DNA from 4 places in the Nocardia canadensis genome. Region 1 is predicted to be linked to each of the others. Evidence: riboswitches for the same ligand, from Rfam matches in the RefSeq annotation. Region 1 holds a riboswitch; each other region holds the start of a gene.

Region 1 (3,198 bases):
CTTCGGGGCCCATCGCACGGTGGGTCGTCGTGGCGGGGTGGGTGATCAGGGTCTTCGCGTCACCGAGGTTGTTGGAGATATCGATGATGCGCAGGCGGTTGAGGACCTCGAAGGCGCGCTTCTTGCCGTCGTCGCCGGCCAGTTCGAAGGTGACGACCGTGCCGCCGCCGGACATCTGGGCGGTGGCGAGGGCGTGCTGCGGGTGGGACTCGAGGAAGGGGTATTTCACCCAGTTGACCGACTTGTTCGTCTCCAGGAACCGGGCGACCCGCAGCGCCGACTCGGTGGACTGGCGCACACGCAGCGGCATCGTCTCCAGGCCCTTGAGCAGGGTCCAGGCGTTGAACGGGCTCAGCGCGGGGCCGGTGTGGCGCATCAGGTTCTTGACCGGGCCGTCGATGTAGTCCTGGGCGCCGAGGATTGCGCCGCCGAGCACGCGGCCCTGGCCGTCGATGTGCTTGGTGCCGGAGTAGACCACCACGTCGGCGCCGAGTTCGAAGCCGCGCTGCAACAGCGGGGTGGCGAAGACGTTGTCCAGCACCACCTTCGCGCCCGCGGCGTGCGCGAGCTCGGTGACCTTGCGGACATCGACGAGGGTCTGCATCGGGTTGGCCGGGGTCTCGAAGAACACGGCCTGGGTGGGGACCGAGAGCGCCTGCTCCCACTGCTCGAGGTCGTCACCGTCGACGAAGACGGTCTCCACGCCCCAGCGCGGCAGGATCTCGTTGCACACCACGAAGCACGAGCCGAACAGGCTGCGGGCCGCGACGAGGCGATCGCCCGCCTTCAGCAGCGCGCCCAGCGCGGTGAACACCGCGGACATGCCGGAGGCGGTGGCGAACGCGGCCTCGGCGCCGTCGAGCAGCCGGATGCGCTCCTCGAACATGGCCACGGTCGGGTTGCCGTAACGCGAGTAGACGAAGTGCTCGACCTCGCCGGTGAAGGACGCCTCGGCGGCCTCGGCGCTCTCGTAGACGAAACCCGAGGTCAGGTACAGCGCCTCGGAGGTCTCCTCGAAGCCGGAGCGGCGCAGGCCGCCGCGGACGCCGAGAGTGGCCGGGCCGACGCCCTCGGGCAGTGGCTTGTCGAACGAACCACCGGTGATCATGCTGTTCTCCTTATGCCTGACGCCACGGCAGGCCGACCGCGCGCCAGCCGACGCTGCCGCGCTGCCCGAACGCGTCGGGACCGCCCTCGAAACCGTCCAGCACGTTGTAGGACGGGGTGATGCCCGCCGCGGTCGCCACGGTCGCCGCCCCGATGGAGCGCTGGCCGGAGCGACACAGGAACACCACCGGCGCGCCGTCCGGCCGATCACCCAGCGCCTGCTCGAGCTGCGCGCCGAAGTTCGGATTGCGGGTTCCGGTGCCGTCGACCCACTCGATGAAGTGGGCCGGGCGCTCGATCGAACTGGTGTCGGGGATACCGATCTGCGCCCACTCGCCTTCGGTGCGCACGTCGACCAGCACCGCGTCGGGGTGCTCGGTCAGGATCTCCCACGCCTTCTCAGGGGTGATGTCGCCGGCGTAAGTCATGTCGAAACCTCCTGCGTGAATCCGCTCTTGCCGTGCCGGTTGTCCGGGCACACGGCCAGGTCGTCACCCGGAGCACCCCACCGCGGAGGAGGGTTGCCGACCAGCGAGCCGGGGCTTGGCGCTGGTACTCATGACCTTGCGATCTGAGATTGCCCCGGCACAGGTCACCGTGTCAAACAGTGCTACGGAGTGCAGACCAGCCAGGTGCCGTCCACCCTGGTCAGGTTCCAGGTGCTGGTGGCGGACGTGTCGCCGATCTGCACGGTGGCGTCGATCTTGGCCCGGTCGCCGTTCACCGTCGCCTTGTCGAAACTCTTCTTGTCGATCGTCACTGCCGATTTCGGGCCGCCGAGCCGCTCCGACAGGCCGGATTTCTCCTCGTCGAAGCCGGGGCAGGCGACACCGGCCGGCGGACGCAGCTCGCTGCGCGAGCGCGCGTCGATATAGTTGGTGACAGCGGCGGCGAGACGGTCGGCCTCTGTGACATTTTTCTCAGCGGGCGAGAGCAGACCGCCGAGCACGATGCCGATGAGCACGATGACCGCGATCACCGCGGCCGCGACGAACGGGACGATGGAACGCTTGTCGGTCTGATCCACCACGATGGGCTGGTCGTCCGAGCCTGTCTGCTCCTCGTTCATGCTGTAATCCTGACAGACCCGGTGCGGGCAACCACACCGCACGCCGGGTGGCCACAACGCCGCAGATAGAATCGCCAGAATGCGGTGCGCTGCCGACTCGGAAGGCAGCTGCCAGCAGCCGGATCGTCAACTTAGCCTAAGCTAAATCGACGCCGTCAACAGTTCTCGACCAAAGGGTGCGCGTAGAAAATGACCGAACAGAGTGCAGCGACCCGCCCGCTCCGCATTGCGATCGTGGGCGCAGGACCGGCCGGTATCTACGCCGCCGACGCATTGATGAAGTCCGATGCCGATGTCAGCATCGACCTCTACGAGCGCATGCCCGCGCCCTTCGGCCTGATCCGCTACGGCGTCGCCCCCGACCACCCGCGCATCAAGGGCATCATCACCGCCCTGCACAAGGTCCTCGACAAAGACCAGGTCCGCCTGCTCGGCAACATCGACTACGGCACCGACATCACCCTCGACGACCTGCGTCAGTTCTACGACGCGGTCATCTTCTCCACCGGCGCCAACGCCGACCGCGCCCTGCCCATCCCCGGCATCGACCTCGACGGTTCCTACGGTGCCGCCGACTTCGTGTCCTGGTACGACGGGCACCCCGACGTGCCGCGCTCGTGGCCGCTGGACGCGGAGAAGGTCGCCGTGCTCGGTGTCGGCAACGTCGCCCTCGACGTGGCGCGCGTGCTGGCCAAGACCGGTGACGAGCTGCTGCCGACCGAGATCCCGCCGAACGTCTACAAGGGGCTCAAGGCCAACAAGGCCGTCGAGGTCCACGTCTTCGGGCGCCGTGGCCCCGCCCAGGCCAAGTTCACCCCGCTCGAGCTGCGTGAACTCGACCACTCGCCGACGATCGAGGTCATCGTCGATCCCGAGGACATCGACTACGACGAGGGCTCCGAAGCCGCCCGCCGCAACTCCAAGCAGGTCGACATGGTCGCCAACACCCTCGAGCAGTGGGCGATCCGCGACCAGGGCAACCGCCCGCACAAGCTGTTCCTGCACTTCTTCGAGTCCCCGGC
Region 2 (3,198 bases), on a different contig from region 1:
CGGGCCGCTGCCGATGTTGTCGCCCGCGCAGCGGGCCTCGGCCGGCTTGGCATTGGTCGCCCGGCCCAGGATGCCGAGCTGCGGCGTCGAGGAGGCCTGCAGGAACTGGGCGTTGGGCTGGCTGAACTCGACCCGGGCGGTGAGCTTGTCGACCGCCGTCGTGCCGACGTAGTTGGTCAGGTAGCTCGCGCCCAGCGGCGCCTTCGCACCGCCCAGCTCGACGATCGCGTCGAAGGTGTCGCGCACCGAATCCGCGGTCAGCGCGGTGCCGTCGCTGAAGGTGACGCCGTCGGCGAGGGTGAAGGTGAACACCTTGGCGTCGGGGCTGACCTCCCAGCTCTTGGCCAGCCAGGGGGTGATCGCGCCGGTCTTGGGGTCCTGGTCGGTGAGCGAGTCGACGATCTGGCGGGTGACGTAGATGGTCTGGTTCGACCCGGCCTGGGCCGGATCCGAGCACGACGGGGCCTGGGACAACCCGTAGCGCAGGGTGCCGCCGGGCTGCGGCGGACCGGCCTGCCCACCCGCGCCGCCGGTGTCGCTGCCGCACGCGACCACGGAGGTGGCGACAGCCAGGACGCCGACGGCGGCGGCGAAACGATGACGAGGACCGATCACGGGGTGACTCCAGAGAATTCGCGGCCTGCGGCCAGGGGACGGCTGGGAATGCGGCGGCGCAGTTCGGGCGCCACCTCGGCCTGGAACAGCTCGAGGCTGCCCAGGTAGTCGGTGTCGGCGCGACCGTCGCGTTCGGCGGAGAGATGGATCACCTCGTGGCCGAGCTGCTCGTGGTACCGGCCGACCTTGTCGATGACTTCCGGCGGGCTGCCGACCAGAGCGGAGCTGCGCGCGAGGAAGTCGTCGATGGTGTCGAACACCAGGGGCAGGCCCAGCTTTCGCGCCAGCGCGCGACGCGCCTCGAACAGCGGCGTGGAGACCGCTCTGGCCTGCTGGGAGGTGGCGGCGACGTGGAAGCCCACGGTGCCCGCGCCGACGAGCGCGTCGGCGGGGTCGCGGCCGTAGTGGGCCCAGCGCTGCCGATAGTGGCGAACCAGTTCGGCAGACGGCTCGATGGGGTTGGTGACGTCGGCCGAGAGCAGCGGATCACCGTGGCGCGCGGCCAGTTCCACCGACTCGCGGCTGGTCGCGCTGCCGTGCCGGATCCGGGCCTGCGCGGGGCCGTTGCCCTTGCCGATGATCAGCTCCAGCCGGCCATCCGCCAGGTTGTCCAGCGTCGCGTAGTCCTCGGACGCGCGCACCGGGTCGAACAGGCTGAGCGTGGTCACCGCCCGGGTCACCAGCGTGAACAACAGAAACTTCATGCGACAGCAGACCTCGCCACTCTTGCTCCTCCATCGAACCCGGCGGAAGCACCCACACCCGGGAACGGGCGGGTTGCTGCGACGTCATGGAGCCAGGTCTCTCGGTCGCTCTGGATGGTTGTGACCGACCACAGGGCCGGTACCGAATCAGCATGTGGCACTGCGGCGATACTTCACAACGGTAAGGATCAGCGTGAGCGCAGAGCTTGGAACCGGGGCGGCGCTGGTGCACACTGTCCGCGACGCGCCGACGAAACGACGCGCCTCACCTGCGCGGATTCCGCCGGATACGGGCGTAGCGTCGGATGTCTCCGCGTCGATGAGGAGTGCGTTGTGACCGTGCCGCGTCGTTTCACCGCCCTGACCACGCTGGCGGCCTGCGCCGCCGCGCTGCTGCTGGCCGCGCCCACCGCGGCGGCCGTGCCCGCGACGGTAACCAGGGATGCGCCCGCCGCCACCCCGACCGCCGGTCCCGGTGACCTGCTCGGCGCGTATCAGAGCGTCGTCGACACCCTGAAAGCGCTGGGCATCCAACCGTTCCTGTACCCGACGGTCGCCGCGAACTGCGCGGGCGACGGCCTCGGGCTCGTGCCCGCCGTCGCGGGCGCGGTGCCCGGCCCGTGGCCCGCCAACGCCGTGCAGATCCCCGGTCTCGACCTCACCGCCGTGAAATCGGGCCAGACGATGTTCACCTTCCTGCCCTACGGCCTGGCACCGGACACCGCGGCCACCGAGACCTCCGGCATGCAGGTGGCCTGGCTCAATATCAGCACCGGGCGCGGCGGGCTGGCCTCGATGGGCTCCATTGCCGACGTGGTGCGCGCGCTGGTCCCGCCCGAGGTCCCCGTCGAACTGCGCCCCATCGCCGAGACCGCGATCCGCGACTTCCTCTTCGCCGCCATCCCGGTCGGCGGTGTGCGGGCCGTCCCGGTCGACACCGGCCACGGCACCGTCCTGGCCGCCGTCTTCGGCACCACCGACAACGCGGGCCGCTCCTGCTTCTTCTTCCCGACCGTGGGGATCACCGAGGTTCCCTGAGGGCTCAGCGGGGACTCGACGGACTCGCACGCGCCGCCGCGCTCGGCGGCAAGCGGGTGGTCGACGCCACCAACGGCTTCGACGGTGTTCCTGGCCGCCATGCTGGTGCTGGTCCTGGCCGATGGATCAGCGCATGCGGCAGCCGCCTTCGCCGGGCACGCGCCGACGGCCCGATACGCACGCGCCTTCCACCGCCTGCGCGCGAAGGCCTTCGCCGACCCGATGTTCGAGGGTGGTCCCGCGGATCTGCTCTCTTCCTGCGTGGCGCCGGATCGCGTGGCGCCGGATCGCTTGGGGTTCGAGGATCTCGTGGCTGTGGCCGGATCTTCGTCGGGGCGGCAATCGCGATCTCGTCGACGGTATGTCGCGGCTGCGGCTGACCCTGACGACGAGCCGGGGGATGGGCGGCGAATTCTCGTTGCGGATCACCGATCGCTGAGCGCGGCCGGGCGCGTCAGGCGTGCTGGGCGCTCGCGGTCTCCGGCGCGACCAGTGGGCGCTGCTTCCAGCGCAGCGTGCCGGTGCGATGGCGGTAGTGCGACCGGGTCCACAGCGCCAAGTAGTGCGCCACGCCCAGCGGGTGGGCGAGCGCGGAGGTGAGGTCGGCGCGGGTCGGCCGCTGCCGGGTCTCGGTGGCGCGGGCGGCGAGGCGGCCCGCCACGGCGGCGAGGTAGCCGAGCAGTCCGGCGCGGCGGACCCGGCCGCGAGCGCAGAGCGCGGCCAGCGGCGGGATCCAGTAGGCCAGGGCCGCGAGCGCGCCCACCGCGGCGCCGGCGTCGACCCGGCCGCCGTAGGCCGACCACAGCCAGCGGGTGTAGCCCTCGGTGAGTTCGGCCGCGCC
Region 3 (3,198 bases), 110 kb from region 1:
CGTGCTACCGGTGCCGATGCCGTCGGGCGGGGCCAGCTGGATCCCGGTGTAGATGCCGACGAACGACCCGAGCACGGCCAGGCAGCTCAGGTAGAGCAGGGCGAGGCGGGGCGTGCGCAGCAGCGCCGCGAAGGCCACGCCGACCGAGCGTGCCGACGCGCTGCCGCCCGCCCGCTGCCCTGGTTCGAGCACCAGCCGCAAGACGACGGCCGAGACCGCGAACGCCAGCGCGCCCGCCACGAAGACCGCCCGCCAGCCGAACGCGTCGTCGACCAGTTGCGCCACTACCTGCGCGATCACGCCCGCGCCGAGGAACGAACTGGTCAGGCAGGTGAGTGCGAAGACCCGCCGCTGCGGCGCGATCCGCTCGGCGAGGTAGGCGAAGGCCGCCGGTGCGAAGAAGGACGCGGTCAAGCCCTGCGCCACCCTGGCGGCGAGGCCGGCGCCGAGATTCGGCGCGGCTATCACCAGCAGGGTGGACAGGGCGGTCGCCGCCAGGCCCCCGACGATCACCGGGCGGCGCCCCCACTGGTCCGAGAGCGGACCGGTGACCAGGAATCCCGCCCCGTAGGCCAGCCCGAACGCAGTGGTGGTCCAGGTGGCCGCGGCGCGGGAGGTGTCCCACACCGCGGCCAGGTCGCCCAGCACCGGCAACACCACGTAGAGCTGGCCGACGACGAGAATCCCGACGGCACAGACCGTCGCGACGGTCCGGCCGGTCGGCGCCCACCCCCGATCGGTCGACTCAGTAGTCGCCGGCGAGCTCACGCGCACGTTCCTGAGCCGCGTCGAAGCCGACCTGGGGGTCTTCGGTGAGTACGGTCGGGGCGAAGCGGATCTCGGCCACGTCCTTCACCCCGACGAACCGCAGCCAGTCCTGCACGAACGGGGTGGCGAAGTCGTTGCCGAACTGGATCGGCACCCCCGGCTGGTGCACGCCGCTGGTGTAGACGGTGACGGCGCGCTTGCCCTCGAGCAGGCCGCTGTAGCCCACCTCGGGATCGAAGGCGAACGCCCAGCCGGGCTGGGTGACGATGTCGACGTACTGCTTGAGGATGTAGGGCACGCCGTGGTTCCAGATCGGGATGTTGAGGACGTAGAGGTCGGCCGCGGCGAACCGGTCGAACACGGTGCGCGCCTGCTCCCAGGCGGCGACCTGTTCGGGCGTCTGCTCCGAGCCGGTGAAGACGGCCAGTTTGGCGGCGGCCGCGTGGGTGCCGAAGTCGGGCAGGCCCGCGTCGAACAGGTCGAGGGTGTCGACGCGCAGGCCGGAATCCCGCGCGGCGAGGGCTTCGATGAAAGTCTGTGCGATAGCGCGGGATTGGCTGAATTCGCCGCGGGCGGAAGCGTTGATGTGCAGCAGAGTGGTCATGGGAATAGCAGTACCGAGCCGGGTGAACGTCGACAATGATTTGTCGCAGGCTGCGCTGATCGGTCACCGATTTCGGCCGGCACTTTTTGTCTCGAGCTGATCGCAAATCGGTCGTGCGCCGATCGCCGCAGCTAGGGCCGTATCCGACTGTCCCGGAACGGCATCAGTGGTGGTCATGAATCGCCGGACGCCGCGTGACCTGCTGCTACATTTCCTCCCACGGTCACGAGTATCAGCACTTTCGAGCCCCGGCTCGCTGATCGGCAACCCTCGCTCGGCGGTGGGGTGCCCCGGGTGACGACCAGGTGCTCTCGACAGGGAGAGCGCAAGCGCCGAAGGGTTCTTTCGTGCGTTCGGCATGTTCGAAGGAAAAATCAGCAATGAGCAAGTTCTCGATCGGCTCGCGCCGTCGTGTCAAGATTGTCGCCGGTGCGCTGGCGGCGGTGACGGTGGCCGCCGCGGTGGTCGGTTGCAGTGATTCCGGTAGCGGCGAATCCGCCGATGGACCGGTATATTTCGGTGTCTCGGGGCCCCGGACCGGTCCGTCGGCCGAGTACGGGCGCCTGTGGCAACAGGGCTTCGAGCTGGCTCTGGACGAGATCAACGCCGCGGGCGGTATCAACGGCCGCAAGGTCGAATTGAAGTGGGAGGACTCGCAGTCCGATCCCAAGCAGACCGTGCCCATCGCCACCAAGTTCGTCGACGACAAGTCGATCATCGCCGAGCTGGGCGACTTCTCCTCGCCTGCCTCGATCGCGGCGTCGCCGATCTACAACCGCGGCAAGCTCGTCCAGTACGGCTTCACCAACTCCGCGGTCGACTTCACCAAGGCGGGCGACTACTCGTGGAGCCCGTCGATCACCCTCGACGTGTTCCAGGAGCGCAATGCCGAGTGGGTGTCGAAGAAAGCCAAGAAGGTTTCGGTGGTCTACCTCGAAACCGACTGGGGTAAGCAGGCTTTCCAGTTCTTCGAGAAATTCGCCGCGCAGAAGGGCGTGGAGATCGTCTACTCCTCGCCCATCCTGCCCGACTCCACCGATGTGAAGCCGATACTGATCAAGGGCCGCGAGGCCAACCCTGACGCGGTGGTGCACCTGGGCTACGGCCCCGACGGCGCGCTGGTGGTCAAGCAGCTGCGTGATGTGGGCTTCACCGGCCAGTTCTTCGGTGGCCAGAACACCCCGCAGTTCATCTCGCTGGCCGGCGCGGCCGCCGAGGGCGACATCGTCAACGGAATCTTCAGCCCCGCCGACCCGGACCCGAAGGTGCAGGACTTCGTCACCAAGTTCCGCAAGAAGTTCAACACCGATCCGGGTGACTTCAACGTCTACGCCTACGACGCGCTGCACGTGGTGGCGCAAGCGGCCGAGAAGGGCGGCGCGACCCGCGAGGGCATCCTCGACGGTCTCCGGACCGAAACGCAGTTCACCGGAATCGGCCTCGGCACCTTCGCCTTCGACCAGGAAACGCGACGCCCGAAGGGCGTGACCCCGCGTGAGCTGGTGCTGAAGGAAGGCAAGTTCGTGCCGACCGGCAACCGCTGATGTTCGACACGCTGATCGCCGGTGTGGTCCACGGCAACGCGTACGCGCTGCTCGCCGTGGGCATCACCCTCATCTTCGGTGTCACCAATGTCATCAACTTCGCGCACGGCGCGGTGTTCGCGCTCGGGTCGATCCTGGGCTGGTGGTTCATCGCCGAGCAGGGCCTTCCGCTCTGGCTGACCATCGTGCTGGTGCTCGCGATCACCGCCGCCGTCGGTGTGCTCATCGATGTGCTGGCGGTGCATCCGCTGCGCAAGGCGCCCGCCATCGCGGCACTGCTGG
Region 4 (3,198 bases), on a different contig from region 1:
CTCACCCTGGCCTCGCCGAAGACCAGCCGGGCCCGCTCCTCCGGGTCGTCGGCGTCGACGGGAACGTAGGCGGCGCCGCAGTAGAGGACGGCCAGGATCGTGACGTACAGCGCGGCGCTGCCCGAGGGCATCCGCACGCCGACCCGGTCGCCGGGGCGCACCCCCGCGGCGGTCAGCTCGGTCATCCTGGCCTCGATCGCGGCGATCAGCTCCATGTAGCTGAGCACGACGGTGCCGTCGTCGATCGCCGGTGCGTCGGGGTGGGCCAGGGCGGTGCTGGTCAGGATGTCTACCAGGGTGCGCGGCGGCGCGGCCAGATCGGCGCGCAGGAGTGGATCACGCAACCGGCTCGCCGGGTCCTCAGTGCGTGGCTCGAGCATGGCGCTCAGTCCACCTCTCATCGGTCGACCCCCATCGGTGGTGTTTGTTGTTTCACGGGCGGGTTACCGGAGGGCAAACGGGATGGTCACCAGATGCCAACGGTACTCGGAGAAGGTGTGGCCGGACGGCAGCGCGAGGCGTGCCGCCGGCGCCGATCACGACGGCGAATCCGGTGATTCGCCGAGCGCGGTCAGCGTCAGCCGGTGCAGGGTGCGCTGTTCCTCGGGATCGAGCCGCTCCAGCACGCGCGCGGTGGCGTCGGCGATGAGGCGGTCGGTGCGCTTGCACTGCTTGCGCCCGGCGTCGGTGATCCGCAGCCGGTATTTGCGGCGGTCCTTGCCGTCGCGGGTGCGTTCGACCAGGCCGGCGCGTTCCAGCGCGTCGATCAGCCGGACGACTTCGCTGCGGTCGATGCCGAGGGCGTCGCCGACCTTCTTCTGCGTCAGGTCGGCGTTCTCCTCGATGAAGGTGAGCACCCAGTGATCGCGCAGCGGGACGTCGATCTCGGCGTGCAGTGCCTTGGTGAGCCGTCCGAGCGCGTACACCGGATAGCGCGGCAGGCCGCGGACGGGGTTCGAGTTCGTGGACATGATCGGCAACCCTAACAGATAGTGGGGGAACTCAATCATTTGGGTCATCCATCATGGATGAGGCAGATTGTTGGGCGATTCGCGGGCGGGTGGCAATCCGGCGGCAATCGGGTCTCGGCCGGGATGTCCGATTCCTTTGTGGCCGTGAGGATTACCTTTCGGATGTCGGAACCGGTCACGGCGCGGGTCGGTGGGGCGGGTCGTCGCCGTCGCGAGCGCGGCGGGTGCCACCGGTTCCGACGGGCCGATCGTGGGTGGTTGACAGCTCGCCGGATCGTCTGCCACTCTCGAAACAGGTCACGAGTACCAGCGACAAGCCCCGGCTAGCTGGTCGGCAACCCTCCTCCGCGGTGGGGTGCTCCGGGTGACGACCAGGCCGCCGTCCGCAGTGGGCGCGGCAAGCGCGGACTCGCAGCACCCTTTTCGGGAACGAGTCCCTGAGCCGACGGGATTTCGTCATGACCGCAGTAATCGACCCCACCTGTGCCCTGGCCACCGTCTCCGGTGCGGACCTGCGGGTTCCGCTCGTGCAGGGCGGGACCAAGGACTACGCCAACTTCGACTACGCCGCGAGCGCACCGGCCTTGCAGCAGGTCACCGACCGGATTTCCAAGCTGCTGCCGTACTACGCCAGCGTGCATCGCGGCGCCGGATACGCCTCGCGGATCTCCACCGAGTGCTACGAGGCGTCCCGTGGCGCGGTCGCCCGGTTCCTCGACGCCGCCGACGACCAGGTCGTCGTGTTCACCCGCAACACCACCGATTCGCTGAACCTGCTGGCCGGCTGCGTGCCCGGCGAGACCGTGGTGCTCGATATCGAGCACCACGCGAACTTCCTGCCGTGGACCGCGCACGGGCGCCGGGTCGTGCGGGCCGCCGATACCGTCGAGGAGACGATTCGCCGGGTCGTCGCCGAATTGTGCAGCAAGCCCGCCGCTTTGCTCGCGGTGACCGGCGCCTCCAACGTCACCGGTGAGGTGCTGCCGCTGGAGCGGCTGGCGACCATCGCCCACCTGTGCGGCGCGCGGATTCTCGTCGACGCGGCGCAGCTGGCGCCGCATCGCCGGATCTCCCTGCGCGAGACCGGCGTCGACTACCTCGCCTTCTCCGGGCACAAGCTGTACGCGCCGTTCGGCGCCGGTGTGCTGGTCGGTCGGCGGGACTGGCTCGACGCCGGCGAGCCGCACCTGGCCGGTGGTGGCGCGGTGCGCGAAGTCGGTGTGGCGCAGGTCGACTGGGCCGCGGCGCCGCAGCGGCACGAGGCCGGTTCGCCGAATGTGCTCGGCGCGGCCGCCATCGCCGCCGCCTGCGACGCGCTCGCCGCGATCGATCCGGAGGAGCTCGTCGCCCACGAGCGGTTCCTGGCCGACCGGTTGCGCGACGGGCTGGGTGCGATCCCGGGCGTCGAGCTGATCCGCATCTGGTCCGACAGCCCGGACTGTGTCGGCATCGTCGCCTTCACCGTGGCCGGCTATGCCCCCGGTGAGGTCGCCGCCTACCTCTCCGCTGAACACGCCATCGGTGTCCGCGACGGCCGCTTCTGCGCCCACCCCCTCCTCGCGGCCCTCGGCCTCGACGCCGCCCTGCGCGCCAGCATCGGCCTCGGCACCACCGCCGACGACGTGGACCGCTTGATCACCGCCGTCGCCACCCTCGTCGAATCCGGCCCCACCTGGACCTACGCCGCCACCGACGGCCTCTGGAACCCCACTCCCGAAACCCGCCCCCTCTCCGGCGCCGCCCTCACCGGCGCCGCCCCCTGCCTCATCGGCTGAGCCGCCACGGTGCGGTCGGACGTGCGTGTCCGGCCGCACCGCTCTGTCCCCATCGGGAATGTGCCCCGGTGATCCCTACAAGAACTGCGCTGCCGCGCGCGCCGCGGGCGCGGCGCCGCTCCACCGTGGCGAGCCCGGCTACAGATCCGGCTTGGACGCCGACGGTGACGGTATCGCTTGCGACAGGGGCTGACCTGCCGATCGGCGCCCCGGCTCGCGCAGCGGCGTTGTCAGGTGTCGAGGGCGGTGGGGCGGTGGTATCTGCCGTTGTAGTAGAGGAGGGGGGCGGCGGACGGGGATTCCCTGGTGTCGTCGTGGACTCGGGTGACCAGGCCTACGGCGAGGGTGTGGTCGCCGATGTCGATGAGTTGGTGGAGGGTGGCGCGGAGCCAGATGGGGGTGCCGTGCAGGACCGGTTCGCCGGTGTCGAGGGTGGTCCACAGGGAGCGGTC

The links. Region 1 has a riboswitch for S-adenosylmethionine ahead of Q7X29_RS32815 (rhodanese-like domain-containing protein). Riboswitches for the same ligand answer to the same signal wherever they lie in the genome.
Region 2: it holds a riboswitch for S-adenosylmethionine, as region 1 does, so the genes downstream of both, Q7X29_RS03860 (LLM class flavin-dependent oxidoreductase) here and Q7X29_RS32815 (rhodanese-like domain-containing protein) in region 1, are expected to answer to the same signal.
Region 3: it holds a riboswitch for S-adenosylmethionine, as region 1 does, so the genes downstream of both, Q7X29_RS32240 (ABC transporter substrate-binding protein) here and Q7X29_RS32815 (rhodanese-like domain-containing protein) in region 1, are expected to answer to the same signal.
Region 4: it holds a riboswitch for S-adenosylmethionine, as region 1 does, so the genes downstream of both, Q7X29_RS04285 (aminotransferase class V-fold PLP-dependent enzyme) here and Q7X29_RS32815 (rhodanese-like domain-containing protein) in region 1, are expected to answer to the same signal.

The regions. Positions count from the first base shown of each region.
Region 1 covers NZ_JAVCWB010000010.1:2,066,686-2,069,883, forward strand. The annotation lists gene Q7X29_RS32810 (O-succinylhomoserine sulfhydrylase) at 1-1,108, opposite strand, end outside; gene Q7X29_RS32815 (rhodanese-like domain-containing protein) at 1,119-1,535, opposite strand; SAM riboswitch class IV at 1,554-1,671, opposite strand; gene Q7X29_RS32820 (Rv0361 family membrane protein) at 1,718-2,176, opposite strand; gene Q7X29_RS32825 (FAD-dependent oxidoreductase) at 2,366-3,198, shown strand, end outside.
Region 2 covers NZ_JAVCWB010000002.1:127,907-131,104, forward strand. The annotation lists gene Q7X29_RS03855 (ABC transporter substrate-binding protein) at 1-615, opposite strand, end outside; gene Q7X29_RS03860 (LLM class flavin-dependent oxidoreductase) at 612-1,319, opposite strand; SAM riboswitch class I at 1,347-1,440, opposite strand; gene Q7X29_RS03865 (hypothetical protein) at 1,653-2,357, shown strand; gene Q7X29_RS03870 (glycosyltransferase) at 2,812-3,198, opposite strand, start outside.
Region 3 covers NZ_JAVCWB010000010.1:1,955,197-1,958,394, reverse strand. The annotation lists gene Q7X29_RS32250 (MFS transporter) at 1-768, opposite strand, end outside; gene Q7X29_RS32245 (FMN-dependent NADH-azoreductase) at 746-1,372, opposite strand; SAM riboswitch class IV at 1,594-1,710, shown strand; gene Q7X29_RS32240 (ABC transporter substrate-binding protein) at 1,753-2,916, shown strand; gene Q7X29_RS32235 (ABC transporter permease) at 2,916-3,198, shown strand, end outside.
Region 4 covers NZ_JAVCWB010000002.1:223,449-226,646, forward strand. The annotation lists gene Q7X29_RS04275 (Pls/PosA family non-ribosomal peptide synthetase) at 1-380, opposite strand, end outside; gene Q7X29_RS04280 (MarR family winged helix-turn-helix transcriptional regulator) at 537-971, opposite strand; SAM riboswitch class IV at 1,267-1,381, shown strand; gene Q7X29_RS04285 (aminotransferase class V-fold PLP-dependent enzyme) at 1,430-2,746, shown strand; gene Q7X29_RS04290 (excalibur calcium-binding domain-containing protein) at 2,805-2,939, shown strand; gene Q7X29_RS04295 (flavin reductase family protein) at 2,977-3,198, opposite strand, start outside.